2 regions of the Brenneria populi genome follow, and region 1 is predicted to be linked to the other one. Evidence: predicted binding sites of a transcription regulator. Region 1 holds the regulator's gene; the other holds the start of a gene.

Region 1 (14,588 bases):
AATGCACGCCTTCTTCGGTGATCTTACGGATATCCCCCAGGCTAAAGACCTGAAAACCGCCGGAGTCCGTCAGGATCGGGCCGTGCCACTGCATGAAATCATGTAAATCGCCATGCAGTTTCATAATCTCTTGGCCCGGACGCAGCCACAGGTGAAACGTATTTCCCAGCAGGATCTGCGCGCCGGTATCCTTGACCTCTTCCGGCGTCATCCCCTTCACCGTGCCGTAGGTTCCCACCGGCATAAACGCCGGAGTCTCCACCACGCCGCGGGCAAAAATCAATCTGCCGCGCCGGGCGCGGCCATCGGTTTTTTGTAATTCGTACTTCACTTAGCCTCCAGCATCAGAAAAACAGTCTGATGTTGATATTGATAATGCCGGATAAAACGCCTGACAGAGCCTGGTCTGCGGCATGTGTATAAACTCAGGAGCCGATCCGCTCCTGTTCGGCATGCGGGTTGCGCGTAATAAACATGGCGTCCCCATAGCTGAAAAAACGGTACTGCGCGGCGACCGCCTGGCGGTAGGCCGACATGGTGTGCCGGTAACCGGCAAAAGCCGACACCAGCATAATAAGCGTGGATTCAGGCAGATGGAAATTGGTCACCAGAGCATCGATAATCCGGTAATGATAACCCGGATAAATAAAGATCCGAGTGTCGCCGAAAAAAGGCGCGATCGGCGCGTTCCGGCTGGCTTGCGCGGCGCTTTCCAGCGAACGCACGGAGGTGGTGCCGACCGCCACCACTCTGTTGCCGCGCGCTTTGCAGGCCAATACCGCGTCCACAACGTCCTGCGGCACTTCGGCGTATTCGGCGTGCATCACATGCTCTTCAATGGCATCGACCCGCACCGGCTGGAATGTCCCCGCCCCGACATGCAACGTGACGAACGCCATTTCCACCCCCTTTTCGCGCAGGGCGGCCAGCATGGGTTCATCAAAGTGCAAACCGGCGGTGGGCGCCGCCACCGCGCCGGGACGCTGGCTGTAGACCGTCTGATAGAGCTCGCGGTCGGACTCTTCATCCGGCCGATCAATATAAGGCGGCAGCGGAATATGGCCGATATCATTCAGAATCGACAGCACATCGCGCGGATCGTCGAAGCGCAGCTCAAACAGCGCGTCATGGCGAGCGGTCATCGTCGCCCTGACGCTGTCGTCATCGCCCAGCAGCAGTTCAGCGCCGGGCTTCGGCGCTTTTGACGCCCGCACATGGGCCAGCGCCCGATGTTCATCCAGCACGCGTTCGATCAGCACCTCCAGCTTGCCGCCGCTGGCTTTCCGCCCAAACAGCCGGGCCGGGATCACGCGCGTATTGTTAAACACCAGCAGGTCGCCGGCCTCCAGCTTGTTCAGTAAATCGGTAAATACGCCGTGCGTCAGATCTCCCGTCGGCCCGTCCAGCGACAGCAAACGGCAGCCGCTACGCTGAGCCTGCGGATAATGGGCAATTAATGATTCAGGAAGTTCAAACGAAAAATCGGCAACACGCATGACAATTCACTTAGCTGTTTTATACTCGTCATACTTCAAGTGGCATGCGCCTTGGCTTTCCTGCGACTCGAATTATTTAGAGTATGTACGTTGAAAAAGGGCGGCCTAGTCTAGAGCCGCAAGCGCATAGCTGCAAGAAATAAGCACTCGGCGGGCGGAATGCATTATACTTGCCCGATGAATTTTCTCGCTCATCTCCATTTGGCCGCGCTGGCCGACAGTTCGCTGCTCGGCAATCTGATGGCGGATTTCGTCCGCGGCGACCCCCAGGACAGCTATTCCGACGATGTCGTGGCCGGCATCCGCCTGCACCGCCGGGTCGATACGCTGACCGACGGCCTGCCGGAAGTGAAGCAGGCCCGGCGATATTTCAGCGCCGATTACCGGCGCGTCGCGCCCATTACGCTGGATGTATTGTGGGATCACTTTCTGGCCCGCCACTGGCTCCAGTTGGAGCCGCAGACCCCGCTCGCTTCGTTCGTCGGTCTGGCGCAGTCGCAAATCACGCCGCACCTGGCGCACACGCCCGATCGCTTTCAGCATCTGAACCGCTACCTCTGGCCGGAGCGCTGGCTGGAACGCTATGCGGAACTGCCGTTCATTGCCGATGTGCTGCACAGAATGTCGGTTCGCCGTCCCAAACTGGCGGCGCTTTCCGGATCATTCGGCGATATTGAACAAAACTATCCTCAATTTGAAACGCTTTTCTGGCAGTTTTATCCAAGAATGATGAAGCTGGCGCAAACGCGGAAAATTTAACCGTATGAGCGATAAGTATAAAATTATGATATAAACCGCCTATTAGTTCGATAGCTAAAAGCTATCTTAGCGATTGGTCTCTTTACCTGTATTCGCGCCGGCAAAGCCCCTATAATCACTAGTGCTTTTCCATCCATCCATCACTAACGAAAAAATTACAGGAGTAATTATGGTCCTGGTAACGCGTCAAGCCCCTGACTTCACCGCCGCGGCCGTGCTCGGCAGCGGCGAAATCGTTGAAAATTTCAACCTGAAAAAACATATCAACGGTAAAGCGGCCGTGATCTTCTTCTGGCCGATGGATTTTACCTTTGTTTGCCCGTCGGAACTGATCGCCTTCGATCATCGCTACGCTGAATTCCAGCAGCGCGGCGTTGAGGTGGTCGGCGTTTCCTTCGACTCCGAGTTCGTGCATAACGCATGGCGTAAAACGCCGGTCGATAAAGGCGGCATCGGCGAAGTGAAATACGCCATGGTTGCCGACGTTAAGCGTGAAATCCAGAAAGCCTACGGCATCGAACATCCGGACGCGGGCGTTGCGTTGCGTGGCTCATTCCTGATCGACAAAGAGGGCGTGGTGCGCCATCAGGTCGTCAACGATCTGCCGCTGGGCCGCAACATCGATGAAATGCTGCGTATGGTCGACGCCCTGCAATTCCATGAAGAGCACGGCGAAGTGTGCCCCGCTCAGTGGGAAAAAGGCAAATCCGGTATGGGCGCCTCCCCGGACGGCGTAGCAAAATACCTGTCTGAAAACGCGGATAAGCTGTAATTCCCCGCGCTAAAGGCCGGCTGGTTAAGACCGGTCGGCTTTTAGCGGCGATTCGGCCGCCGCCATGGCGGCCTGACTTCTTCTCTTCCTTTCTTATCTATTCAATCCGTTTCGCCGCCATCGCAAGATTAAACCGCAAAAGGTTGACTGCGCGCGGCAATTCTTTAGCCTTAACACCGATCCGATTGACTGAAACGCGGGAGAACGCATGCAACAAGATTTGGCGCTGTGGCTGGAAAACGAGGGAATACAACACGCCGGCATTATTGCCCTGCTCATTGTTTTAGGGCTGATATTGTTGATTTCGGCCGTGATCCATCTGCTCTTTCATCAGGTCGTTTTAAAAAGGGTCGTATTACGCTCTCTGCATACCGCGGACAACGCGCCTGGCCTGAAGCAAGCGTTAACGCGACACCCTCTTTTTAATCGCCTGGCCTTTCTGTTGCAGGGCATTATTCTCAATATCCAGGTTATCGTATGGCTGCCTCCGCAAAGCGAAACCCGCGAAGCGCTGGCGATCTGCTCACAGGTGTGGATTATGATTTTCGCACTGCTTGCGCTGTTCTCGCTGCTGGATATCCTGTTGACCGTTTCCGCGCGCGCCAAAGTGGCGGCACAGCTCCCGCTGCGGGGGATTTTTCAGAGTCTGAAGCTGATTGCCACCATTGTTATCGGCATCATGGTGATCTCGCTGTTGATCGGGAAATCCCCCCTGATCCTAATCAGCGGCCTGGGAGCCATGACCGCCGTGCTGATGTTGGTTTTCAAGGATCCGATCATGGGGCTGGTGGCGGGTATCCAGCTCTCCGCCAACGATATGCTGCTGCTGGGGGACTGGCTGGAAATGCCGAAATATGGCGCCGACGGCGCGGTAATCGACATCGGGCTGACAACGGTGAAGGTCAAAAACTGGGATAATACCATCACCACCATCCCCACCTACGCTCTGATATCGGATTCGTTTAAAAACTGGCGCGCCATGTCGGAATCCGGCGGACGCCGCATCAAACGCAGCGTCAATATTGATACCACCAGCGTACATTTCATGACCGAGGAAGAGCTGCGGCGGCTGCTGCGCAGCAGGCTGCTGTCACCCTATATAGAGAATAAAACCAATGAGCTGAAGCAATACAACGCCCAATCGGACCTCGACCTCGCTTCGCCGTTGAATGGACGCCGGTTAACCAATCTGGGCACATTCCGCGCTTATCTGCACGCCTATCTGCTTGCGCACGCCGGTATCCATAAAGGCATGACGCTGATGGTGCGCCAGTTGGCGCCGACGCCGGAGGGGCTGCCGCTGGAAATTTACGCCTTTACCAATACCACCGCCTGGGCGGAGTATGAAAGCATACAGGCGGATATTTTTGATCATATCTTCGCCGTTCTGCCTGAATTCCATTTGCGCGTTCATCAAACGCCGACGGGGCATGATATGCAGGCGTGGGCAAAACACGCGGCTTCCACTGATTAAAGCGCCGCCGGGAAAACCCCACGGGGATGCCTTCGGTCGCATCCCCGCATTTATCTCAAACTAAGCGCTAGCGCCGTTGACGTCGCTGCTTAACCATATAGCCAAGCAGCAGCAGCACAATCCAGATAATGCCGACATACAGCGAAATGCGCGTATCCGGGAAGTGGCCGATCAGCGCGATAATAAAGAACAGGAAAACAATGCCGAACAGGGAGGTAGCCACCCCGCCGCGCAGCGGGAACGCCAACGCCTTCACCTCATCCCGGCTTAGGCTGCGGCGAAAGGCGATCTGGGAGAAGAGGATCATTATCCATACCCAAACGGTGGCGAACGTCGCCAAAGAAGCGATAACCAAAAACACCTTCTCCGGCATGATGTAATTCAGATATACCGCAATCAGCAGCGCCAGCATCATCACCAGCACCGTCACCCACGGGATCCCGCGTTTGGAGATCTGGGTGAAAACCTTCGGCGCGTGGCCCTGTTCCGCCATACCGTGCAGCATACGCCCGACGCCAAACACATCGCTGTTGATGGCGGATAGCGAAGCGGTAATCACCACAAAATTCAGGATGCCGGCCGCGGCGGTGATCCCCATATGCTGGAACGTCAGTACGAACGGGCTGCCGCTGGTGCCCACCTGGTTCCACGGGTAAATCGACATAATCACGAACAGCGTGCCGACGTAGAATACCAGAATACGCCAGGGTACCGAGTTAATGGCGCGCGGAATGGATTTCTTCGGATCCTGGGCTTCCCCCGCCGTAATGCCGATGATCTCGACCCCGCCGTAGGCGAACATCACCAGCTGTAACGAGAGGATCATCCCCATCACGCCGTTACTGAAGAATCCGCCGTTGGTCCACAGGTTGTGAATGCCGGTGGGCTGGCCGCCGTTGCCGATGCCCCAGACGATAATCCCCACCCCGGCCACAATCATGACGATAATGGTCGCCACCTTAAAGAAAGAGAGCCAGAACTCCAGTTCGCCAAACACTTTGACATTCATCAGGTTGATGGCCCCGATGATCAGCACCACGCTAAGCACCCACACCCAGTGCGGCACGGCCGGGAACCATACCCCCATGTAAATGCCAAACGCGGTGACATCGGCGATGGCGACAATCAGCATTTCGAAGCAATAAGTCCAGCCGGTAATATAGCCGGCCAGCGGCCCGAGATAATCCTGAGCATAGCGGGAAAAAGAGCTGGACTGCGGATTGTGCACCGACATTTCGCCCAGCGCGCGCATAATGATATAAGCGATAGCGCCGCCTATCAGATAGGCCAGCAGGACGCTGGGCCCCGCCATCTGGATGGCGCTGGCCGAACCATAAAAAAGCCCGGTGCCGATCGCCGATCCCAAGGCGATAAAGCGGATATGCCGCGTACTTAACCCACGCTTGAGCTTAGTGGATTGTTGTTCCATAAATAAGCAACCCTGTTAAAAAAGAAAAACCACAGACTCTGGTCTGTGGTGCATAAATCACGATCATCGCGCTATTGGCGTACGGTGACTTCCTGGCGGCCACATAGCCTATCGTAAATAGCCGCCGCCAGTAAAACCAGCAATGACGGCGGCAGCCAGGCAAGATCCTGGCCGCTTAACGGCAGGTGCAGGCTCCACTCGGGCAGCAGCGATTTAAAGTGCGATGATTTTATCCCATCAATAGTACCGAATAACAGGCTGACCAACATAACCGGCGCCACGATACGCGAGCGGCAATGCCACCAGGAGCGCGTAAAGCTCAGCAAAACCAGCACGATACAGGGCGGATAAATCGCCGTCAGCACCGGGATGGATAGCTGGATCAAATGGCTGAGGCCCAGGTTCGACAACACCATGGAGAAGCAGCCCAGCGCAAATACCAGCGTACGGTATGAGAACGGCAGATACTGAGAAAAGAACTCGGCGCAGGCGCAGGTCAGGCCAACCGCCGTTACCATACAGGCAATGAAAATCAGCAATGCCAAAAAGCTGCTTCCCATGCCGCCAAATGTATGCTGGACATAGGCATGCAGAATTTCGGCGCCATTCTGAGCTTCCGGCATGAGAACGCCGCTGACGGAGCCGAGCTGGAATAAACTCAGATAGACCAGCATCAGGCCGACGCCGGCGATAAGGCCGGCCCATATGGCGTAACGCGTCAGCAGCCTGGGCTCCTCAACGCCACGCGAGCGGGCGGCATTCACGATAACGATGCCGAACACCATCGCCCCCAGGGTATCCATCGTGAGATAGCCATTCACAAAACCGTTGGAGAACGGCACATGCCGATAGGTTTCAATCGCCGAGAGAGGCGCACCGGCGGGCAGCAGCGTCGCGGCAATGCCCAGAACCGCCAGGGCGGCGATTTTCAGCGGAGCCAGCACATGTCCGACGGTATCCAGCAGTCGCCCCGGATAGAGGGAAATGGCGATGACGATAGCAAAGTAGATCAGACTGTAAATCAATAGCGGCGCGGCGCTATTCCCTAACAGCGGCGCAAGCCCGACCTCAAACGATACCGTGGCCGTACGCGGCGTGGCGAAGAGCGGGCCGACCGCCAGATAACAGACCGTCGCCAAGACCACCCCCGCCTTTTTACCGATCGGAGAGCTTAATGCGTCAATACCGCCGCCGACGCGCGCCAGCGCAATCACGGTTAGAACCGGCAATCCCACGGCGGTAAGCAAAAAACCGACCGCGGCGATCCAGACGTGTTCCCCCGCCTGCAGCCCGATCATGGGCGGAAAAATAATATTTCCCGCGCCGACGAACAAGGCAAAGGTCATGAAACCCAATGCGATGATATCTTTGGATGTTAAACGATGACTCATAATTATTTCGTGTTGCCTGTATAACCAGAGAATAAGAAGAAAAAGCCGCGCTGCGAATCAGCCGCCGTCGGTTACGACGAAAGCGTCGGGGAAAATTTATAAAAATTGTAGGTTATCGCGCAGCCGTATTGCGGGCTAAGTAGAACGTTTATCGCGACAAAAGACAAGGCGTAGGCTAAAAAGCAGAGTTTTAAACTAAAATAGTGGAAATTTATGGAAAATAATGTCAATTATAGAGATTTAGCCGATACATGATTTGTGCATTTATTGGCATGTCATTGCTTCAAATCGACAAAAAATGCTGAAATTTCGCAGGCAACAGCCATAACAATGACTTATTGATAAGACGCCAGCGGGGCGCGCGATGGCCTTTGCAACGGGCCGGATCTGCTTAACGGCGGGAAGGCGCGCCGACCGCCGGCAAATCCAGCTGAAGACGAGCCCGGCGGCGCGTCTCTTCCGGCAGCGGCAAATAGCCGTCCCGACCGACCAGCGCCTGCCCCTCATCCGATAAAATCCGATCCAGAAACGCCGCGGTCAGCGCTTCCAACGGCTGGTCCGGCGCCTTGTTGACGTAGATATAAAGATAGCGGCTATAGGGGTAGCGCCCGCTGCGAATATTCTCGATGGAGGGATAAACGTAGTCCGCGCCTTGCGACGCCAACGGCACCAGCCTTACCCCGCTGGTAAGGAACCCGACGCTGGCATAGCCAATCGCATCGGTCGAGGCGGAAATAGCCTGAACCACAGACGCGGAGCCGGGAAGTTCATTAACCTGAGGCAGAAAATCGCCGCCGCACAGCGCCCGCTGCTTAAAAAAGCCATAGGTGCCGGAAGCCGAATTTCGTCCATAGCGCGCAAGCGATCGTTTTTCCCAACCGCCGCTCAGCCCCAGATCGCGCCAGTTTTTTACCGATTGATGCCCGCCGCAGCGGCGGGTAATGGAAAAAACCGCGTCTAGCTGAGATGAATCGAGTCCCGGCAGCGGATTATCCTTATTGACCATAACGACCAGCGCGTCCATCGCCACCGGCACCGCCAGCGGCGCATAGCCGTAGCGCTGGACAAAGGCATCGATCTCGCTGGCCTTCATCGCCCGGCTCATCGGCCCCAGCTGTGCGGCGCCCGACGCCAGCGCGGTCGGCGCGGAAGAAGAACCCGCCGCCTGGATCTGTATGTTTACGCCGGGATAGCGCTGGCTGAAATCCGCCGCCCAGAAAGACATCAGGTTAGCCAGGGTATCCGAGCCCGCGCTGGAAAGGTTGCCCGCCAGCATTTGGCGCGGCTGCGCCGCGCAGAGGCAGCTGAACCATAATAGGGCGACGCCCGCGGCGATCTTAACGGCGGATTTCATGAATAGCATTATTCCGTCAGGCTAAAGGATTCGCCGTATTCTCGGCCACGGAGGCGGGAACAATCAACCTGTTCGGCAGGATAAACGCAAAACGCGAGCCTAAACCATCCTCGCTCATCACTTCCAGACGGGAATCATGGTGACTCAGCGCATGTTTCACAATCGCCAGTCCCAGCCCGCTGCCGCCGGTCTGCCGCGAGCGCGCCTTATCGACACGATAAAATCGTTCCGTCAAACGCGGCAAATGTTCCGCGGCGATCCCCGGTCCGTTATCGCTGACCAGAAACTGCGCGCCCTGAGGCGTTTTCTGCCAGCTAACCTCTATGCGGGTTCCCGCCGGGGTATGGTTAACGGCGTTATAGACCAGATTGGAAACGGCGCTGCGCAGCTGTTCCTCATTGCCGAAAACCTGAAGATTTTCATTTACGCGAAAAACAATCTCGTGACGTTCCTGGCTCAATGCCTGGGCCTCGCGCTGCAGTACCCGCAGCATCAGCGGCATATCGACTTTTTCGCTCAGATCGATGGCGGCGGCGGCTTCAATGCGCGACAGAGTTAAAAGCTGTTTGACCAATCCGTCCATGCGCCGCGTTTGCTCCTGCATGGTATTCAACGCCTTGTCGCGCAGAGCGTCGTCCAGCGTTTTATCCTGCATCATTTCCAGATACCCCTGCAGCACGGTCAAAGGCGTGCGCAGCTCATGGCTCACGTTGGCGAAAAAATTACGTCTCGCGCCTTCCAACTGGTGCATCTGCGTAACGTCGCGCACCACCATCATCAACTGCCCTTCGGAATAGGGCATAACGCGAAACTCAACATGATGAGAGTTATTCAGCTGCAGCATTAGCGGACGGCTGAAATCTTTTCCTTTCAGATAGCCGGCGAATTCAGGATAGCGCAACAGGTTGAGGATATTCTGCCCGCTGTCTTCCGGCCAGCGTAAACTGAGCAGGTGCTGAGCCAGGCGGTTACACCAGAAAATGGCCCCCTCTTCGGTGGTGATCACCACCGCATCCGGCAGCGATTCGGCCCCGCTGCGAAAGCGCTTGATCAAGAGCGCCAACTCGCGACGCCGCCGACGGTTGCGCAGCTGCATCTGATACAGGCCGTAGAATAGGGGTTCCCAGCTCCAGCGGCCGGGCGGCGGAGTCATACTGCGATCGACCCACAGCCAGTAGGAAAGTTTAAGCTGATTATAAAAGTTCCAGCACAGTACGATCAGAACAGCAGCCAGTAGAAACCAGGGCAGATAGCCAAAGATCAGCCCCAGCAGGAGCGCAGGCAGACAAAAAAAAGCCAGCTCCAACGCCAGCCTCTTCCATGATAGACGTTCTAGCACGTTGATGTTTCTCCGGTACGACAACCTTCAATAGCGCGTTGAAAAACGGTATCCCGTTCCCCGCACGGTCTGCACCATTTTATCATGGCCGCTGGTCTCCAACGCCTTACGCAGTCTGCGGATATGGACATCAACGGTGCGGTCTTCAACATAAACGTTAGTGCCCCAAACGTGATTGAGCAACTGTTCGCGACTGTAAACCCGTTCAGGATGCGTCATAAAGAAGTGCAGCAGCTTAAACTCCGTTGGCCCCATATCCAGCGCGAGCTCTTCCGTCGTTACCCGATGAGAGGAGGGATCCAGACTCAATCCGCGCATTTCAATCACTTCTTCGACCGCCATGGGGGAGATGCGGCGCATCACCGCTTTGATGCGCGCCACCAGCTCTTTGGGCGAAAAAGGTTTGGTGATGTAATCATCCGCGCCCACCTCAAGCCCGCGCACCCGATCTTCCTCTTCACCGCGGGCGGTCAACATAACAACGGGGATATCGCGAGTCAGCGCTTCGCGCTTCATATGCTTGATAAATTGCAGGCCCGATCCGCCCGGCAGCATCCAGTCCAATAGCACCAGCTCCGGAAAAGGTTCTGACAGTTGTGTGACCGCGCTGTCATAATCTTCTGCTTCTACTGGCTGGTAACCATTCTGTTCCAGCACAAAACAGACCATTTCACGAATCGGTGCTTCATCTTCCACGACTAATATGCGTCTTGCCATTGTTAATCCTGTCGTTAATCATCGTCGCCATTATCATGCGCAAAGCATTATGCGTCAGTTTTATGACAGATTTATGAAAAAAACGCCGGGAGCGTTTTTCCGCGTCACGCAGTGACGCCCCGCAGGGCAAGCCCCAGGGATGGGGCGAGTAAAAAAACGCCGGGAGCGTTTTTCCACGTCACGTCGTAGTGCCCCGCCTTGCGGCATATCTTCGCGCCGCTTTCCAAAGCCGTTTTTTCACCAGGACAGGCCGGCATACGGCTGTTTATACTAAACGGCACCGCAATGACTTAGCGCTCAAGGAGTTCCATGCGTATTATTCACACCGCCGACTGGCATCTGGGGCAATATTTTTACACCAAAAGCCGCGCAGCCGAGCATCAAGCCTTCCTGCACTGGCTGATCGCCCAGGTCGAGCTGCGTCAGGTGGATGCAGCAATAGTAGCAGGAGATATCTTTGATAATGGCTCGCCGCCCAGCTATGCGCGGGAAATGTATTACCGCTTCGTTGTCGATCTGCAGCGAACAGGCTGCCGTCTGGTTATCCTGGCCGGCAACCATGATTCCGTCGCTACGCTGAACGAATCGCGGGATCTGCTGGCCTTTATGAATACCCAGGTTATCGCCGGCGCCGACGACGATCTCGAAAAACAGGTGCTTGTGCTGGAAAATCGTCAGGGACAGCCCGGCGCCCTACTGTGCGCGATCCCTTTTCTGCGGCCGCGCGATCTGACGACCAGTCAGGCCGGGCAGTCCGGCGATGAAAAGCAGCAAAAACTGCAGGACGCCATCACCGCGCATTACCAGCGGTGTTACCGGCTCGCCTGCCGGAAACGCGAGGAATTGGAGTTACCGCTGCCCATCATCGCCACCGGTCATCTCACCACCGTCGGCGCTACCGCCTCCGACTCGGTGCGCGACATTTATATCGGCACGCTGGATGCCTTCCCGGCGCAGGCATTCCCTCCGGCCGACTATATTGCGCTCGGGCATATCCACCGTCCGCAGCGCGTGACGAAAAGCGAGCATATCCGCTACAGCGGCTCCCCGATTCCGCTGAGCTTCGACGAGTTAGGCAGCGACAAATCCGTTTGTCTGGTCAGCTTTGAGCCGGACGCTCCGCCGGCGATAGAAACGCTGCCCATCCCGATAACGCAGCCGATGCGGCTTATCAAGGGCGATCTGGCCGATATAGAGCGCCAGCTTGCCGCCTTTCATGATTATCAGGGCGAGAAAACGGTGTGGCTGGATATTGAAATCACCACGCAGGAGTATCTCAACGATATGCAAAAACGCATTCAGGCGATAACCGACGGCCTCCCCGTCGAAGTGCTGCTATTACGCCGCGCCCGCGACCAGCGCGCGCAGACGCTGGTTCGGCAGGAGAAAGAGACGCTGAACGAGCTGACGGTGCAGGATGTGTTTGCCCGCCGGCTGGCGGCGGCCGAGGGGCTGGAAGAGAGCCGCCAACAGCGCGTGCGCGCGCTGTTCGATCGGGTTATTGACGAATTGGAACAGGGTGAGCGCGCCGAATGAAAATACTCAGCCTGCGATTAAAAAATCTCAACGCTCTGAAAGGCGAATGGAAAATCGACTTCACCCGCCCCCCTTTTTCCGGTAACGCTCTGTTCGCCATCACCGGCCCGACCGGCGCGGGGAAAACCACGCTGCTGGACGCCATTTGTCTGGCGCTGTACCACGAGACTCCGCGCTTAAAAAGCATTTCCGCCAGCCAGAACGAGTTGATGACCCGCAACGCCGCGGAGTGCCTTGCCGAAGTGGAGTTCGAGGTCAAAGGCGTCGGTTATCGCGCGTTCTGGAGCCAGCGCCGGGCCAGAAACGCCCCTGACGGCAATCTGCAAACCCCGAAAGCGGAACTCGCGCGTATCGATGACGGCAAGATACTCAGCGAAAAGCTCACGGAAAAGCTGAACATGACCGCCGAGATCACCGGGCTGGATTTCGGCCGATTCACCCGGTCGATGATGCTGTCGCAGGGGCAATTCGCCGCCTTTCTGAATGCGGATGCCAATGAGCGCGCCGAGCTGCTGGAAGAGCTGACCGGCACCGACATTTACGGCCTCATTTCCGAGCGCGTTTTCGAGCGGCACAAACAGGCGAAACTGGCGTTAGATACGCTACAGGCGCGCGCATCAGGCATTGAACTGTTGAATGACGAACAGCGCCAATTGCTGGAAACGCAGCTGTCATCATTAACGCAACAAGAGCGGACGCTTATTGCCGAGCGAGAGCAAGCGCTAACTTATCAGCGCTGGTTTGAGCAACAGGATAAGCATCGACAATCGCTCTCCGCCACTAAGGCCCAGCGCGACGCCGCGCACGCGGCCATCCGCGAGGCGCAGCCGCAGTTGGAACGGCTGGCGCAAAATGAGCCGGCGGAAAAACTCCGTCCCTTCCAGCAGAACCGGGAGCGCTATCGGCAGGAGTCCGACTCGCTGTCGCAGCGCATAGCCGAGCTGCAACGACAGCAAAAAACGCAGCTATCCGCCGTAACCGACTTACGCCGGCAGGAAGAGCTGGCCCTGCAGGAGCTGCGTCGGCATGCCGATTACCGCCAGCGGCAGGAGGCGCTGATACGCGAACGAATTATTCCGCTGGATCTCCAGATAGACAGCCTGCGGCAGCAGGGCAACAAACAGCGGCAGGAGTTGGAACAGGCGCAAAAACGCCGTCAGGATGAGCAGCGCAAACTGGCGCAGGCCGCAGAGCAGCACCAGCTAACCCAGCAACGCATCGAACAGCTTGATCTCTATTGCCGGCGGCACCCGCATCATCAACACTGGGGAGAAAACCTTTCCCTGTGGCGCACGCAGTTTCAGCGCCAGCGGCAGCTTGAACAAGAGCAGGAGATTCTGCGGGAAAAACAGGCGAACTCTGCGCAGCAGTCGGAGCAGCTCCATCAGCAGGCGCTTCAATTAGCCGCTCAGCATGCCGAACAGCAACGCGAAGCCGATCGCATTCAGCGGCAGTTCGCCCAGCATCAGCAAACGCGGCAACGGCAGGAGCAGCAGCAGCCAATCGCCGACCTGCATCTGCAGCTCAGCCAGTCTATTTCGCTGCGTCCCGACCGTCAGCAGTTAGCCACCCTTAGCGCATTATTCCAGCGGCTGATCGACAACCGCCGCCAGTTGGAGGCCCAGTTGGCGCAGACACAGACGCAGAGCGCGCAGTTGGAGGCAATGCGCAAACAACAAAGCCTGACGTATGAACAGCGTCACCAGCATTTGACCGATCTGGATAAACAGCACCAGTTGGAAAAGCGCATCGTTCAGTTGGAACAGGAGAGAGAGCGGCTCCAGCCGGGCGAAGCGTGCCCGCTATGCGGCTCGACCCACCACCCGGCCGTCGAGCGCTATCAGGCCATACGGCCATCGGAGACCGAACAACGCCTGCTGCAGCTACGCCAGGAGGTCAGCGCATTGGAAAGCGCGCTGGCGCGCACCGAAGCGCAATATGTTTCTTGCCGCCAGCAGCGCCAACAGCAGCAGCAAACCCTGACAAACACGGGCGAAGAGTATCAACGGCTGCTGCGGCAGTGGCAGGATGTCAGTGAGCGCTTACAAGGGGGGGTCACGCCCGAACAATCCGCCGAGATAGCCGCGTGGCTGGCGCAGAGCGAAGCGCGCGAGCAGCGCATGCAACAGCAAATTTCGCTTCATGAGCAAATACAGCGGCAGTGGCAGGAAAGTAAGGACTCGCTGACCAATGCGAAGGAGCTGCTGCAACAGACGGCGCAGCGAATAGCGCTGAATACCCAGCAGCAAAACACGCTGAAAACCGCGCAGGACGAACTGGCGCACGCCCTGCAACAGACGTTGGCGCAGCAGACGCAGTAT
Region 2 (14,588 bases), on a different contig from region 1:
AACAGCTGCTGGCTGGCCGCGCTTAGCGAGCCGGTGCTGGCCACCGCCATAAAGTAACGAATTTCGTTGCTATGCATTGTCTCTCACACCGGTTGGCGAACCCTAAAGCATCGGAAAGAAGTCCGTATAACCTAATGCCGATCGTTTAAGCATCGAGATACCCGTGGCGACCCCGGGATGAAGGCGTCCCGGCGTTTCCCCTAAAAACCGGCTTAAGTAACCCGCATTCGTCCGTATCGCCCGCTCCCTGGCGATACGGCAAGCGTAGGCAAAACATCGTTATACGTCGTTTATCGCCTCTAAACGGCCGCCGCCGGCCGGCGCGCTTTACTCTGCGAACGCCGGCGCGCGACATCCGCGCCTTGTTCGGCCAGATCCCAGAACAGACCGGCCATGATTTTAAACGCCTGTAGCGTCATATCCGCCAGAATATGCTCATTGGGCGCATGCTGCGAACAGGCGGGATAAGAGTGCGGCACCCACAGCGTCGGCAGTCCCAGGGTTTCCGAAAAGCAGGCGTTAGGCAATCCGCCGCCGAAATTCGGCAGCACCGCCGCTTTGGCGCCGGCGGAGCGGGTTATCGACGCCATGCCCCATTCCACCCACAAATCATTGGGATCGAGCCGGGTAGCGGCGTAATGGCTCATGGCGTTGGCTATCTCCACGTCGGCGAATCCGTTGGCGTCCAGATGGCGGCGGATATGCTGAGCAAAGTTATCCACGTCGCTGCCCAGCACATAGCGCATATGGCAGTGCGCCCTGGCGCGCGGCGGAATAGCGTGGGCGGGCTTGTCCGGGTTGCCGGTGACAAAAGCCAGCACATCCAGCGTGTTCCAGCCATAAAGTTTTTCCGCCGCCGTCAGGCCCGGCTCCCCCCATGCGGGATCGATAGCCGGATCCGTCGGCCCGCCGCCCAGTTCAATATCGGCGAGAATACGCCGCATGGTTTCGGATATCGCCGGCGGCCGCAATCCCGGCACCAGAATCCGGCCGTGGGCGTCCACCATGCCGGCAAGAGCGTGAGCCAGCCGGATGCCGGGGTTGCTCAGCAGCCCGCCCCAGTTACCCGAGTGGTGCGCGCCGTCGCGCGCGTTCACGCGCAGCTCAAAATTAAACACCCCTCGCGATCCGAGAAACAGCGTCGGGCGGGCGGCGGAGATCCGCGGCCCGTCGGAGGCGATGAACAGATCGGCGGCCAGCCAGTCGCGATATTGCGCGCAGATGTCGTCCAGCCCCGGCGATCCGTCCTCTTCCCCCATCTCCAGGATAATTTTCACGTTGTAGCCCAGACGGCCGTCGCGCGCCTTCAGCACCTGCTCCAGCGCCGCCAGATTAATGGTGTGCTGTCCTTTGTTGTCGGCGGTGCCGCGCCCATACCAGCGGTTGCCTTCCTGAGTCAGCGTCCAGGGCGATAATCCCTCGCGCCACTGGTCGTCGTAGCCCCTAACCACATCCCCGTGGCCGTAGGTCAACAGCGTCAGCGCGGCTTCCGGCTCCATACGCCGCGCCAGCAGGAACGGCCCTTTGCCGCTAACGGGATTATCCGCCAGCAGCCATTCAAACCCCATCGCTTCCAGAAGCGGGATCATTTCGTCCGTCAGGTAGGAGAGCAGAACAGGGCCGCTGCCGGCATCCTGGCTTTCCGTGCGGTATGCCACCCTGCGCGCCAGGGTTTGCGCCAATTTTCCTGAAGCGAAATAATCGGCGGCTGCCTGGATAGTCTCTTCACGCGTCATATTTGTCCTCTTTGCCTATTGTCTGGTTTGGTTAATGGTGCTCGATATCCGGAATACCCAATCCCGGCTCCGGCGTAAGCACCGAGGCCAGCAGCGATCGGGTGTAAGGGTGGCGGGGCGAGTGGAAAATCTGCTCACGCGGCCCCTGTTCGACAATCGTCCCTTTTTGCATCACCGCCACATGGTCGACCAGATGCTCCACCACCGACAGGTTGTGGCTGATCAGCAGGTAAGTCAGCCCAAACTCCTGTTTCAGCGCCAGCAGCAGGTTGAGGATCTGCGCCTGAACGGAGACATCCAGCGCCGACGTCGGCTCATCGCAGATCAGAATATCGGGCCGCATAATCAGCGCGCGGGCGATGGCGACGCGCTGCCGCTGCCCGCCCGACAGCTGGCCGGGATACTGGCTGTGCGTGCGGGCGGGCATGCCGACCACGTCAAGCATCTCCTTAACGCGCGCCTTGCGCTCCTCCGGCGTGCCGATGCCGTGCAGACGCAAGGCGACCTCCACGATATCGGCGACCGTGCGGCGCGGGTTCAGCGAAGAGTAGGGATCCTGAAAGATAGGCTGAATACGCGCCGCCATCTCCTTGCGATCGCCGGAGTCGATTTCGCGCCCTTCAATCAGCACGTTGCCGGAAGTCGGCGGCAACAGACCCAGCAGCATTTTCGCCAGCGTGCTTTTGCCGCATCCCGACTCGCCCACCAGCCCCAGGGTTTCCCCGCGCCGGATACGCAGGGAGACATCGTTCACCGCGCGGATCTCGCCGGCCCGGGAGAAGAGACCGCGATTAAGGCGAAAAACCCGCGTCAGGGAGCAGAGTTCCAGCGCAATATCATCGTTGCCCGGTATATGCGTCGGCAGCGCGGCATCATGGTTTACCCTCTGGCTCATGCGACCTCCGCATTGCGCACCGGCAAAGCCCGCACGCAGCGCACCGCGTGCTGGGCCGTCACCTCGACGTAAGGCGTTTCCCGGCCGCAGGCGTCCGAGCAATAGGAACAGCGGTTGCTGAACGCGCACCCCTGCTGTACGCCGATCAGGCTCGGCACCACGCCGGGAATGGCATTCAGCGGCTGGCCCGGTACGGTTTTCCCCTGAACCGGAATGCACTCAAGCAGCGCCCGGGTATAGGGGTGCTGGGGATGATTAAATAGCGTCATCACCGGCGCGGTCTCCACAATCTTCCCGGCATACATCACCGCGACCCGATCGGCGATGCGCGCCACCACGCCCAGGTCATGGGTAATGAAAATCACCGCCATGCCGAACTCCCGCTGCAGCTCGCGCAACATGCGCAGAATCTGCGCCTGAATAGTGACATCCAGCGCCGTCGTCGGCTCGTCGGCGATAATCAGCTCCGGCTCGCACATCAGCGACATGGCAATCATGATGCGCTGGCGCAGGCCGCCGGACAGCTGATGCGGATACTGCTTCAAACGATCGGCCGCCATGGGAATGCCCACGCGCTCCATCAGATAAACCGCCCGTTCGCGCGCCTGCGCCGGAGAAACCTTGCGATGGGCCAGAAGCGTTTCGCACAGCTGGTCGCCCAGCGTGTAGGAGGGATTGAGCGAGGTCATCGGCTCCTGAAAAATCATCGCCATCTGGTCGCCGCGCAGCGCGGTAATTTGCCGTTTTTTCAGCGTCTGCAGCTCTACGCCCTTAAACAGAATATGGTCCGCGGCGCGCACCGCCTTGCGCGGCAGCAGATCCATCAACGCCAGCGAGGTCATGGATTTACCGCAGCCGGACTCGCCCACCAGACACAGCATCTCCCCGCGCCGCACCGAGAAATCCAGCCCGCGCACCGCATGCAGCGTGCCGCGCGGCGTCGGCAGATCGACGCGCAGATTTTTCACATCCAGCAAAATGTCATTATTCATGGCCATATCCTCAGTTACGTCCGTCCAGCGCGGTCACGTCGCGCAGGCCGTCTCCCAGCAGATTGATCCCCAAAACCAGAATAGCCAGCACCACGCCGGGAATCAGGATGACCCAGGGTTGAAAGAACATGTATGCCTTGCCTTCCGCCACCATCAGCCCCCACGACGGCATCGGCGGCTGCACGCCCAGCCCAAGGAAAGAGAGCGTGGCTTCCAGCAGAATGGCGTGGGCGATTTCCAGCGTGGCCACCACCGTCAGCGGACCAAGCAGATTGGGCAGGATCTCGCGCAGCATGATGAACGCGGAGGACGCCCCCAGCGTTTTGGCGGCGGCGATAAACTCCGCCTCGCGCAGTTGGCGGGTGACCGAGCGGGAAACAATCAGAAAGCGATCCCACAGCAGCAGCCCCAGCAGCAGGATCACCACTTTTACCGATCCGCCCACCAGCGAGGCGGTGGCCAGCGCCACCAGAATGATGGGCATAGACAGGCGAACCGTCAGAATGTAGCTGACCGCCGCGTCCACCCGGCCGCCGAAATAGCCCGCCAGCACGCCCAGCGTAATGCCGATAAACCCGGCCACCAGCACCGAAACCAGCCCGATGGTTAACGATACCCTGGCGCCGAACAGCAGCCGGCTCAGGTAGTCGCGCCCCAGTTTGTCCGTTCCCAGAATGTGCTCCCAGCTGCCTTTCTCATGCCATACCGGCGGTATCAGGCGCTGGCTCACGTCCTGCGCGTAGGGATCGTGCGGGCTGATTAACGGCGCGAGGATCGCCGCCAGTACCATAATCGCCAGAACAATCAGTCCGAACGTCATGCTGTGATGGCCGAGGATACTGCGAACCCAGAGCCGCCAGGGGGCCGGTTCCGCAATCAAGGCCGCTTCAGCCGCCGCCGGCTTGACGGCCAGCGGGGAAGAGAGTGATGAAGAGGTTTTCATGGAAGCTCCCTATGAGGTGCGCAGACGCGGATCGAGCGCCGCATTGAGAATATCCGCCAGGAATGTCAGCCCGATATAGAACACCGAAATAATCAGCACAATGGCCTGCACTACCGGAAAATCGTTACGGGAAATGGAATCCCAGGCCAACTGTCCCAATCCCTGCAAGGCAAAGATCGACTCAATCACCACCGATCCCCCCAGCATAAAGCCCAGCTCAACCGTCGCCAGCGCCACCACCGGAATGATGGCGTTACGCAGACCGTGTTTGACGATCACTTTGAAAGAGCTCAGCCCCTTGGCGCGCGCGGTGCGGATATAATCGGCGCCCAAGACATCCAGCATGCCGGAGCGCGTCAGGCGCATCAGTGACGGCATGGCGTAATAGCCCAGCGCGACGGCCGGCAGGACGAAGTTCTGCCAACTGCCGTTCCCGGCCACCGGCAGCCATTTCAGGCCCACGGCAAAAATGACAATCAGCAGCAGGGCGAACCAGAAATTGGGCATCGCCTGGCCGATAACCGAAACGAACGTGGCGCACCGGTCGATCCAGGTGTCGCGAAATACCGCCGCCAGCACCCCGAGCGGAATGGCCACCAGCAGCGCCAGCAATAGAGAAACCGCCCCCAGTTTCAGCGTGACGGGCATTCTCTGCCCCACCAGCTCCATCACCGTGTTTTCGAAATAGAACGAGCGGCCGAAATCCAGATGCAGGGCCGACCACATCCAGTGCATAAACTGCGTGGTTAACGGCTGATCCAATCCATACTGCGCCCGGATACGTTCAACCACCTCGGCCGTCGCCTCCGGCCCGGCGATAGCCGCGGCTAAATCACCGGAAAGATGCAGGAGAGAGAAACTGACTACCGCCACGGTAAACAGCACCGCCAGCGCGACCAGAAGCCGATGTAGGATATAGATAATCATGAGCGGTTCCTCATTCTCACCAGATGTCCGCGGGGATCGCCATCGCGCCCGATCCCCGACAGATTGTTACTTCCAACTCGCCATGGCGAAGCGCGGCAATTCATCCGGCCAACTGTCGAAATTCAGATCGGAGGTGAAGGCGTAATTGGTTGAATAGGAAAACATCGGCGCCAGATAAGCCTGGGAAGAGATGCGTCCCAGCAAATCCGCATACATGGCGCTACGCTGTTTGGTGTCGATGGTCTCATCCGCTTTGGTCAACAGGCTGGTGACCTGCGCATCTTTCCAAATATCGTCGCCCTTGCCGCCGAAGTAAGGCGTAACGAAAGCCGACGAATCGTTGATGGAAAAGGATCCCCAGGTCCGTACCGCCATCGGCGCCTTACCGGAAATCAGATCGGCGGCCAGCACCGGATACTGCACATAATGCAGGCGCGCGCGAATCCCCACTTTACGCAAATCGCCGATGATCGCTTCGGCATAATCGCGTTCGCGATAGGCCCAGATATCGGTATCGAAGCCATTGGGGTAGCCCGCTTCCGCCAGCAGTTTCCTGGCTTTTTCCGGGTCGTACTCATACTTAATCACTTTGCTGGTATTACAGGCCGCCTGAGTATGGAAACAGGCGGAATAGACAGGTTGGCTGCCGCCGCGCACCAGATTATCGACCATCCCCTTACGATTGATGGCATGGTTCACCGCCTGACGGACCCGCAGGTCTTTGAACGGCTCGCCGCCCGGCCCGCCGGCATTGACGTTCAACGCCAGAAAACCGATACGCATGGTTTCGCCGCTCTTCACCGCAATATTCGGCATCCCCTCCAGCGAGGTCATCTGGTCGGAGGGAACGCGCCAGATCCAGTCGACCTGGCCGGTCATCAGCTGCGCCAAACGGGTTTCCGGATCGCGGATAACCACAAACTGTAGCTTGCCGATTTTCGGCTGGCCGATCGGGCTGTCTTTGAAGTAATCGGGGTTCCTCTCCATAGTGACGCCCTGCGCCGGGGTCACGCCGGTGATTTTATAAGGACCGGTGCCAATCGGCGCTTTACTGAAGCCGGCCAGCTTAACCTGTTGATAGTATTTGGCCGGAAAGATCGGCGTCGGGCCGGACAAATATTCCAGCGCCGCCGGGAAAGGTTTTTTCAGCAGCAGTTTTACCGTGTAGTCATCGACTTTTACCGCTTCCTTAATCCATTCCACGCTCTGCGGAACAACGGAATCCGGCGCGCCGGCAATATTATTGAACGTGTACACCACGTCATCGGCGCTAAAATCATCGCCGTTATGAAACTTAACGCCTTTACGCAAATGCAAAATCAGTATTTCCGGCGAATCCCACTCCCATGATGTCGCCAACAGGGGTTCATATTCGCCGGTTTTGGGGTCGCGGTAGATCAGCCTGTCCCATACCAGGTTGGAAATAATCACGCCTTCCCGCATGTTATTATGATAAGGGCTGATATTTTCTACCTCATTGTCCGAGGCATAAACCAAAGTATCATTCTGTTTTCCCGCATAGCTATAGGAAGCATATCCAATCAGTAATGCAGATAAAACATATTGTTGTATCCATCTTGCCAGGGATCGAGCCATGCTATTTCTCCATCTCATTAATGAATAAATTAAATAGCCACCATGTATACCCAATAAAATTCAGAATACCGGATAACAAAAAGTTATCGTTTCAAACAACGCAAAGCGTTGCTTCTTTAAAACGAGGTTCATTCATAAACCTCGCAATACGGCGATGAATAACAAATTCGTCAGAAACGAATTTGACCTGCCGCCCGCATCCCGTAAAAAGAGGCGGGATATCTTTTTAATTTCAGCCGATTAGCAAGGACAAACGACCAAAACAACAGGTCCGTCGGGCCATTGCTTGCCGTCACTGCCAAAGAGAGGCGCGCCAGGGAAACACCGAATAATTTAAATAAACGGGCTTCTGGTACACGGCAGGGATATTCATTGCAAGAGTGAAGCCAACAGCAGATTTATAACCTTATAGATTTTAGGTAAGAGATTTCTAAAAATAAGAAATCGTAGACGTGGCGTACGCAATTTTTGAATACTACGCGGAAATAAATTAAGTTACGCCTTTTACCTATAAGCGTTTCATTTAGATAGTTAGCGCGTCAATAGTGCATATCCATGCTTTTTTGCACTATTTAAAAGCAAAACGCCCTGCATTGCAGGGCGTTTTTAATACGAAGAGAGGTAACGTTATTCCTCTTTTTTATTCTCTTTTTCGACCAGCAGTTTTTCTAATGCGTCGCCGCCGAGGTGGCGGAAATCCTGCCCTTTGACGAAATAGAAAATAAACTCGCAGATATTCTGGCAGCGGTCGCCGATACGCTCAATGGAACGGGCGCAAAACAATGCCGTCAGTACGCTTGGAATGGTGCGCGAGTCTTCCATCATGTAAGTCATCAACTGACGAACGATGCCTTCATACTCTTTATCCACCTTTTTATCTTCGCGATAGATACGCACCGCCTCATCCAGATCCATACGGGCAAAGGCATCCAGCACATCATGCAGCATTTGCACCGTATGGCGTCCCAACGACTCCAGGCTGACCAGCAACGGCTGATGCTGATGAGAGAACTTCTCCAGCGCGGTGCGGCAGATTTTGTCCGCCACGTCGCCGATACGTTCCAGCTCGGAAATCGTTTTGATGATCGCCATAACCAGACGCAAATCGCTGGCGGTCGGCTGACGTTTGGCGATAATGCGTACGCAGGCTTCATCAATGGTCACTTCCATCATATTGACCTTGGCGTCCGCTTCCACCACGCGCTGCGCCAATTCAGCATCCTGATTGTGCATCGCGGTAATGGCGTCGGTCAGCTGCTGCTCCACCAGCCCCCCCATGGTTAGCACCTGGGTACGGATGTTTTCCAGCTCGGCATTAAACTGCCCGGAGATGTGTTTGTTCAGATTCAAATTATCCATGATGCTTCCCGTAATCAACCGTAACGGCCGGTGATATAATCTTCAGTCTGTTTCTGCCGTGGCGCAGTAAACAACGTGTCGGTATCGCTGAATTCGATCAGTTCACCCAGATACATAAACGCGGTGTAGTCCGAGCAACGTGCAGCCTGCTGCATATTGTGGGTGACAATAACCACGGTGTAATCATTCTTCAGCTCGGAAATCAGCTCTTCAATTCTGCCGGTGGAGATCGGGTCAAGGGCAGAGCAGGGCTCGTCCAGCAGCAGCACGTCAGGACGAATGGCGATACCGCGCGCAATGCACAGACGCTGCTGCTGGCCGCCAGACAAACTGTATCCGCTCTGGTGCAGCTTGTCTTTGGTTTCTTGCCACAGCGCGGCTTTAGTTAACGCCCACTCCACGCGCTCATCCATCTCCGCCCGCGAGAGCTTCTCAAACAGCCGCACGCCGAAGGCGATGTTGTCATAAATGGACATAGGAAACGGCGTCGGCTTCTGGAAGACCATGCCCACCTTGGCCCTGAGCAGCGAGATATCCTGTTTATCATTCAGGATGTTATCGCCATCAAGCAGGATCCCTCCTTCGGCATGCTGCTCCGGGTAAAGTTGATACATTTTATTTAAGGTACGCAGCAGGGTCGATTTACCACAGCCCGACGGGCCGATAAAAGCCGTAACCTTATTGGCGGCGATATCCAGCGTGATGTCTTTCAGCGCATGGAATTTCCCATAATAGAAATTCAGATTACGTACCTGGATTTTACTGGTGGATGTCTCAGTAGCCATACTCATCAAGACTTCTCTCTTTTACACGGATGATGCAAAGCAACATCTTAAATTTATTAGTGTTTCTTGGCAGAAAAAATAACGCGCGCCAGGATATTCAGCAGCAGAACGCATAAGGTAATAAGCAATACGCCCGCCCAGGCCAACTGCTGCCATTCAACAAACGGACTCATGGCAAACTTAAATATGGTGACCGGCAGGTTGGCAATCGGATGCATCAGATCCGTACTCCAGAACTGATTGGACAGAGACGTAAACAGTAACGGCGCGGTTTCCCCTGCAATACGCGCTATCGCCAGTAAAATTCCCGTCATGATGCCGGAGACGGACGCTTTCAACGTGATGGCGGAAATCATCTTCCACTTCGGCGTCCCCAACGCGTACGCCGCTTCACGCAGACTATCCGGCACCAGCTTGAGCATATTTTCCGTGGTACGGATAACAATGGGCACCTGCAAAAGCGCCAGCGCAATCACCCCGGCCCAGCCAGAGAAATGCTCCATTTTGGCCACCACCAGGGTATAGACAAACAGTCCAACCACGATTGACGGCGCGGATAGCAGGATATCGTTAATAAAACGGATAACTTCGGCAATCCATGACTTCCGGCCGTATTCAGCCAGATAGATGCCGGCCATAATGCCAAGCGGCGTGCCGAAAATGGTCGCCCACAGGATAAGCAGACCGCTGCCGACAATGGCGTTCGCCAGACCGCCCCCTTCAGTATTGGGCGGCGGGGTCATTTCGGTGAATAACGCCAGCGACATCCCGTCAAACCCTTTGCTGATGGTCGAAAACAGGATCCAAACCAGCCAGAACAGGCCAAACGCCATCGTAATCATGGATAAGCACAGGGCAATACGATTTTTTTGTCGCCGCCAGGCCTGCATTTTTTGCCGTGAACGCAGCAGCGACTTTTCTTGTTCCATACTTAATGCCGACATTAGCGCGCCCCCTCATTCTTTGCCAGACGCATAATCATCAACTTCGAGCACGCCAGAACAATAAAGGTAATAACAAACAGGATCAGACCCAGTTCCATCAGCGCCGCGGTATGCAGGCCTGATTCAGCCTCGGCAAACTCATTCGCCAATGCCGAGGTAATGCTGTTACCGGGCATATACAGCGATGCGCTGTCCAACTGGTAGGTATTGCCGATAATAAAAGTCACCGCCATGGTTTCACCCAGCGCACGCCCCAGCCCCAGCATAATGCCGCCGATTACCCCGTTTTTGGTGAAGGGCAGAACGATATGCCAGATGACTTCCCAGGTCGTACAGCCAATGCCATAGGCGGACTCTTTCATCATCACCGGCGTTTGTTCAAAGACGTCGCGCATCACCGCCGCAATGTAAGGAATGATCATGATCGCCAGAATCACCCCCGCCGCCAGAATGCCGATGCCAAATGCCGGGCCGGAGAATAACGATCCCACAATCGGAATGCCGGAAAGCACATTGCCGACCGGCTGCTGAAAATATTTGGCGAATAGCGGAGCAAAAACGAACAGCCCCCACATACCGTAAACGATACTGGGGATCGCGGCCAGAAGCTCAATAGCGACGCCTAAAGGCCGCTTCAGCCACCCCGGAGCCAGTTCGGTCAAAAACAGCGCGATACCAAAGCTGATTGGTATGGCGATAATCAGCGCGATAAGAGAGGTGACAATGGTGCCGTAAATCGGTACCAGTGCGCCAAACTGTTCGGCAGGCGCATCCCAGTCTTTCGTCCAGAGAAAAGAAAAACCGAATTTCTCAATACTGGGCCAGGAAGCCACAATAAGGGAAACAATGATGCCCCCTAACAACATGAGCGTCACCAGCGCGGCTAATTTTACCAGCGCGCCAAAAATGATATCGCCATGCTTTCCGGGGGCTTTGATAGTTGGCTTGTACTCAGCCATGCGTCTCTCTTCTTAATTTAGCGATGCTTGATAACAAAAGTGGCAGTCAAGGATAGGGAGGGAAACCGCCCCTCCCCCGTTATACCTTGCTGCACTCAGCGAAATGGCCTTGCTATCAAACACAAGGAACGTAGTACAATTTTAGTACACTTATTCTTACGCAACTCTTTTTCTAATTATCTTTAATACAATGCCTTGCCGCTGCTATCTTTCACATTTGTTTTCCAGGCGGCGCGAATCTGCTCAACGACTTCGTCCGGCAGAATAGCGTAATCCAGCGCTGTAGCCTGAGAACCGCCTTTCTTATAAGCCCAGTCGAAGAACTTCAGCACTTCCGCGCCTTGTTCAGCTTTAGGCTGTTGTTTTTGTATCAGAATGAACGTCGTAGAGGTGATAGGCCAGGCATCCGCGCCTTTCTGGTTGGTCAGGTCCTGGGCGAAAGATTTGCTCCAGTCTGCGCCCTTGGCGGCATTACTGAACGTAGCTCCGGTCGGGCTAACAACTTTACCGTCAGCGGAAAGCAGTTTGGTGTAAGCCAGGTTATTCTGCTTGGCGTAAGCATACTCAACGTAGCCAATGGAGCCGGGAAGACGCTGAACGAATGCGGCAATCCCATCGTTGCCTTTTCCGCCCAGACCGGTCGGCCAGTTAACCGTAGAACCGGAGCCGATTTTTTCCTTCCACTCTGGATTCACTTTCGCCAGATAGCTGGTGAATACGAAAGAAGTACCGGAACCGTCGGCACGACGCACTACGGCGATATCCTGATCCGGCAGTTTGGCATTCGGGTTCAGCTTAGTGATGGCAGGGTCGTTCCATTTTTTGATTTTACCCAGATAGATATCGCCCAGAGTTTTGCCATCCAGCGTCAGATCGCCGGATTTGATGCCGGGAATATTCACGGCCAAAACCACCCCGCCGATAACGGTCGGGAACTGGAACAAACCATCCTGCGCCAGCTTATCGTCGGACAGAGGCGCGTCAGACGCGCCGAAATCGACGGTCTTTGCGATAATCTGTTTTACGCCGCCGGAAGATCCAATACCTTGATAGTTAACTTTATTACCGGTTTCTTTTTGATAGGAATCAGCCCATTTGGCATAGACCGGCGCAGGAAATGTCGCACCGGCGCCAGTGAGGTTGGCAGCGGCAAAAGCAGAGACCGCCGTCAGAGAAAACGTTGCCGCAACGATACTGGCAATAGAGGTACGCATAAGTTTCATAATCCCTCCTGTGGGATACCAAAAGTAGTGTCGACCCGGAGTCGTGATTAATCAGAGTGTAGTTTGCAGGAGGAAAAATAGGACAATTAAGTGACAGTAAAATGTACGTTATATTACAGTTATGTGACAAACAGAGAAAAATCCGCCGGCGGGATGGAGGATAAAACGTCACCTATCAATAAAAGAGTGCGGCTGATATTTCGGTAAATAAAAAAAACAGTTTATTATCAATTTGATAAATGAAATTTCATCTTTACTGGATATAAAAAACCCGCGGATTCCATAGCGTAAGACTAGAGATGAACGGCGTGAAAACACGCCGATAGAAAATAAAAGCCAAAAAAAAGCGCTAGCGGCCGGTCAGAAAAACAGAGGCATACCCGCAATAGTTCACGCTTTTGCACAGCGCCTGCCGCTTGCCGTATGAAAGGCATAGAGCAATCTGCCGATGAAACAGGAATCCGTCTTATGGGAACACGCGCCACAAGACGGATTTTTAGCGACGAGGTTTATTCCACCGTCACGGACTTGGCCAGATTACGCGGCTGATCGACGTCGGTGCCTTTAATCAGCGCAACGTGGTAAGCCAGCAGTTGCAGCGGCACCGTGTAGAAAATCGGCGCGATGACCTCTTCAATATGCGGCAACGGAATAATTTTCATATTTTCGCTGCCGCCGCTGGTAAATCCGGCATCCTCATCCGCAAAGACGTACAGCTCGCCGCCACGGGCACGAACCTCTTCAATATTGGATTTCAGTTTCTCCAGCAGTTCATTGTTCGGCGCCACCACAACTACCGGCATATCGGCGTCAATCAATGCCAGCGGGCCGTGTTTCAGCTCACCGGCGGCATAGGCCTCTGCATGGATATAAGAGATCTCTTTCAGCTTCAGTGCCCCTTCCATGGCGATGGGATACTGATCGCCGCGCCCCAGGAACAGGGCATGATGCTTATCAGAGAAACCTTCCGCCAGAGATTCAATGAGCTTATCCTGCGACAGCATTTGCTCAATACGCGCCGGCAATGCCTGTAGGCTATGCACTATACCCTGCTCAATCTCGGCATCCATACCGCGCAAACGGCCGATACGCGCCACCAACATCAGCAGTACGGTCAACTGGGTGGTAAACGCTTTGGTCGAAGCCACGCCGATCTCAACGCCAGCTTTAGTCATCAGCGACAGATCGGACTCACGAACCAGCGACGAGCCCGCCACGTTACAGATAGCCAGCGAGCCCAGATATCCCAGCTCTTTGGACAAACGCAGCGCCGCCAGCGTATCGGCGGTTTCCCCCGACTGCGACAGCGTAATCATCAGGCTATTCTGGCGAACGGCCGGTTTGCGGTAGCGGAACTCAGAGGCGATTTCCACATCGCAGGGCACCCCGGCCAAGGCTTCGAACCAATAGCGCGAAACCATGCCGGAATTGTACGAGGTTCCGCAGGCAATGATTTGCACATGCTGCACTTTCGACAGCAGTTCATCCGCCTGCGGGCCTAATTCAGAGAGATTAACCTCACCATGGCTGAAACGCCCCTCAAGGGTGTTCTTAATCGCCATCGGCTGTTCGTAGATCTCTTTTTGCATGTAATGACGATAAACGCCTTTATCGCCGGCATCGTAATTAACTTTCGATTCAACCTCTTCACGTTCGGCAAGGTTACCGGCTTTATCATATATACGTACGTCGCGGCGCGTGATTTCAGCCACATCGCCTTCTTCCAGGAAGATAAAGCGGCGGGTAACCGGCAGCAGAGCCAGCTGATCGGACGCGATGAAGTTTTCCCCCATGCCGCGCCCAATCACCAAAGGACTGCCTGAACGCGCGGCGACCAATACGCTCGGGTCGCGGCTATCCAATACCACCATGCCGTAAGCGCCGCGCAGCTGCGGAATCACGCGCTTAACCACGTCAACCAATGAACCGCCCTGCTTCTGCTCGAAATGAACCAGATGAGCGACCACTTCAGTATCCGTTTCCGAAACAAAGCGATAGCCGCGCGCAATCATCAGCTCGCGCAGCGGCTCATGGTTTTCGATAATACCGTTATGAACGATGATAATGTTTTCAGAAACATGGGGATGCGCATTGGCCTCTGAAGGTTCGCCGTGCGTTGCCCAACGGGTATGGGCAATCCCGGTGCCGCCATTCAGCGCATGTTCTTCGGCCGCCTGGGCCAGAATCTGAACCTTTCCCAAACGCCGCAAACGGGCGACCTGACCCTCG

The links. The regulator PhoB, encoded in region 1, activates phosphate uptake and scavenging genes when phosphate is short. The targets are predictions, from matches to a motif close to CTGTCATAAAACTGNCNNAT.
Region 2: a site for PhoB is predicted at 12,470-12,489, ahead of pstS (phosphate ABC transporter substrate-binding protein PstS). Genes of this name have one in related genera too.

What each region holds. Positions count from the first base shown of each region.
Region 1 covers NZ_JAYWTM010000004.1:486,491-501,078, forward strand. Annotated here, with positions in the region: gene tgt (tRNA guanosine(34) transglycosylase Tgt) at 1-331, opposite strand, end outside; gene queA (tRNA preQ1(34) S-adenosylmethionine ribosyltransferase-isomerase QueA) at 426-1,496, opposite strand; gene VSX58_RS07050 (acyl carrier protein phosphodiesterase) at 1,674-2,255, shown strand; gene VSX58_RS07055 (peroxiredoxin C) at 2,425-3,027, shown strand; gene VSX58_RS07060 (mechanosensitive ion channel family protein) at 3,236-4,501, shown strand; gene proY (proline-specific permease ProY) at 4,569-5,930, opposite strand; gene brnQ (branched-chain amino acid transport system II carrier protein) at 6,002-7,321, opposite strand; gene VSX58_RS07075 (PstS family phosphate ABC transporter substrate-binding protein) at 7,713-8,675, opposite strand; gene phoR (phosphate regulon sensor histidine kinase PhoR) at 8,692-10,014, opposite strand; gene phoB (phosphate response regulator transcription factor PhoB) at 10,042-10,731, opposite strand; gene sbcD (exonuclease subunit SbcD) at 11,041-12,267, shown strand; gene VSX58_RS07095 (AAA family ATPase) at 12,264-14,588, shown strand, end outside.
Region 2 covers NZ_JAYWTM010000017.1:150,465-165,052, forward strand. Annotated here, with positions in the region: gene VSX58_RS16350 (LysR family transcriptional regulator) at 1-77, opposite strand, end outside; gene VSX58_RS16355 (M20 family metallopeptidase) at 300-1,736, opposite strand; gene VSX58_RS16360 (ATP-binding cassette domain-containing protein) at 1,768-2,631, opposite strand; gene VSX58_RS16365 (ABC transporter ATP-binding protein) at 2,628-3,623, opposite strand; gene VSX58_RS16370 (ABC transporter permease) at 3,634-4,566, opposite strand; gene VSX58_RS16375 (ABC transporter permease) at 4,576-5,493, opposite strand; gene VSX58_RS16380 (ABC transporter substrate-binding protein) at 5,560-7,089, opposite strand; gene phoU (phosphate signaling complex protein PhoU) at 7,717-8,448, opposite strand; gene pstB (phosphate ABC transporter ATP-binding protein PstB) at 8,463-9,239, opposite strand; gene pstA (phosphate ABC transporter permease PstA) at 9,290-10,177, opposite strand; gene pstC (phosphate ABC transporter permease PstC) at 10,177-11,136, opposite strand; gene pstS (phosphate ABC transporter substrate-binding protein PstS) at 11,319-12,359, opposite strand; gene glmS (glutamine--fructose-6-phosphate transaminase (isomerizing)) at 12,869-14,588, opposite strand, start outside.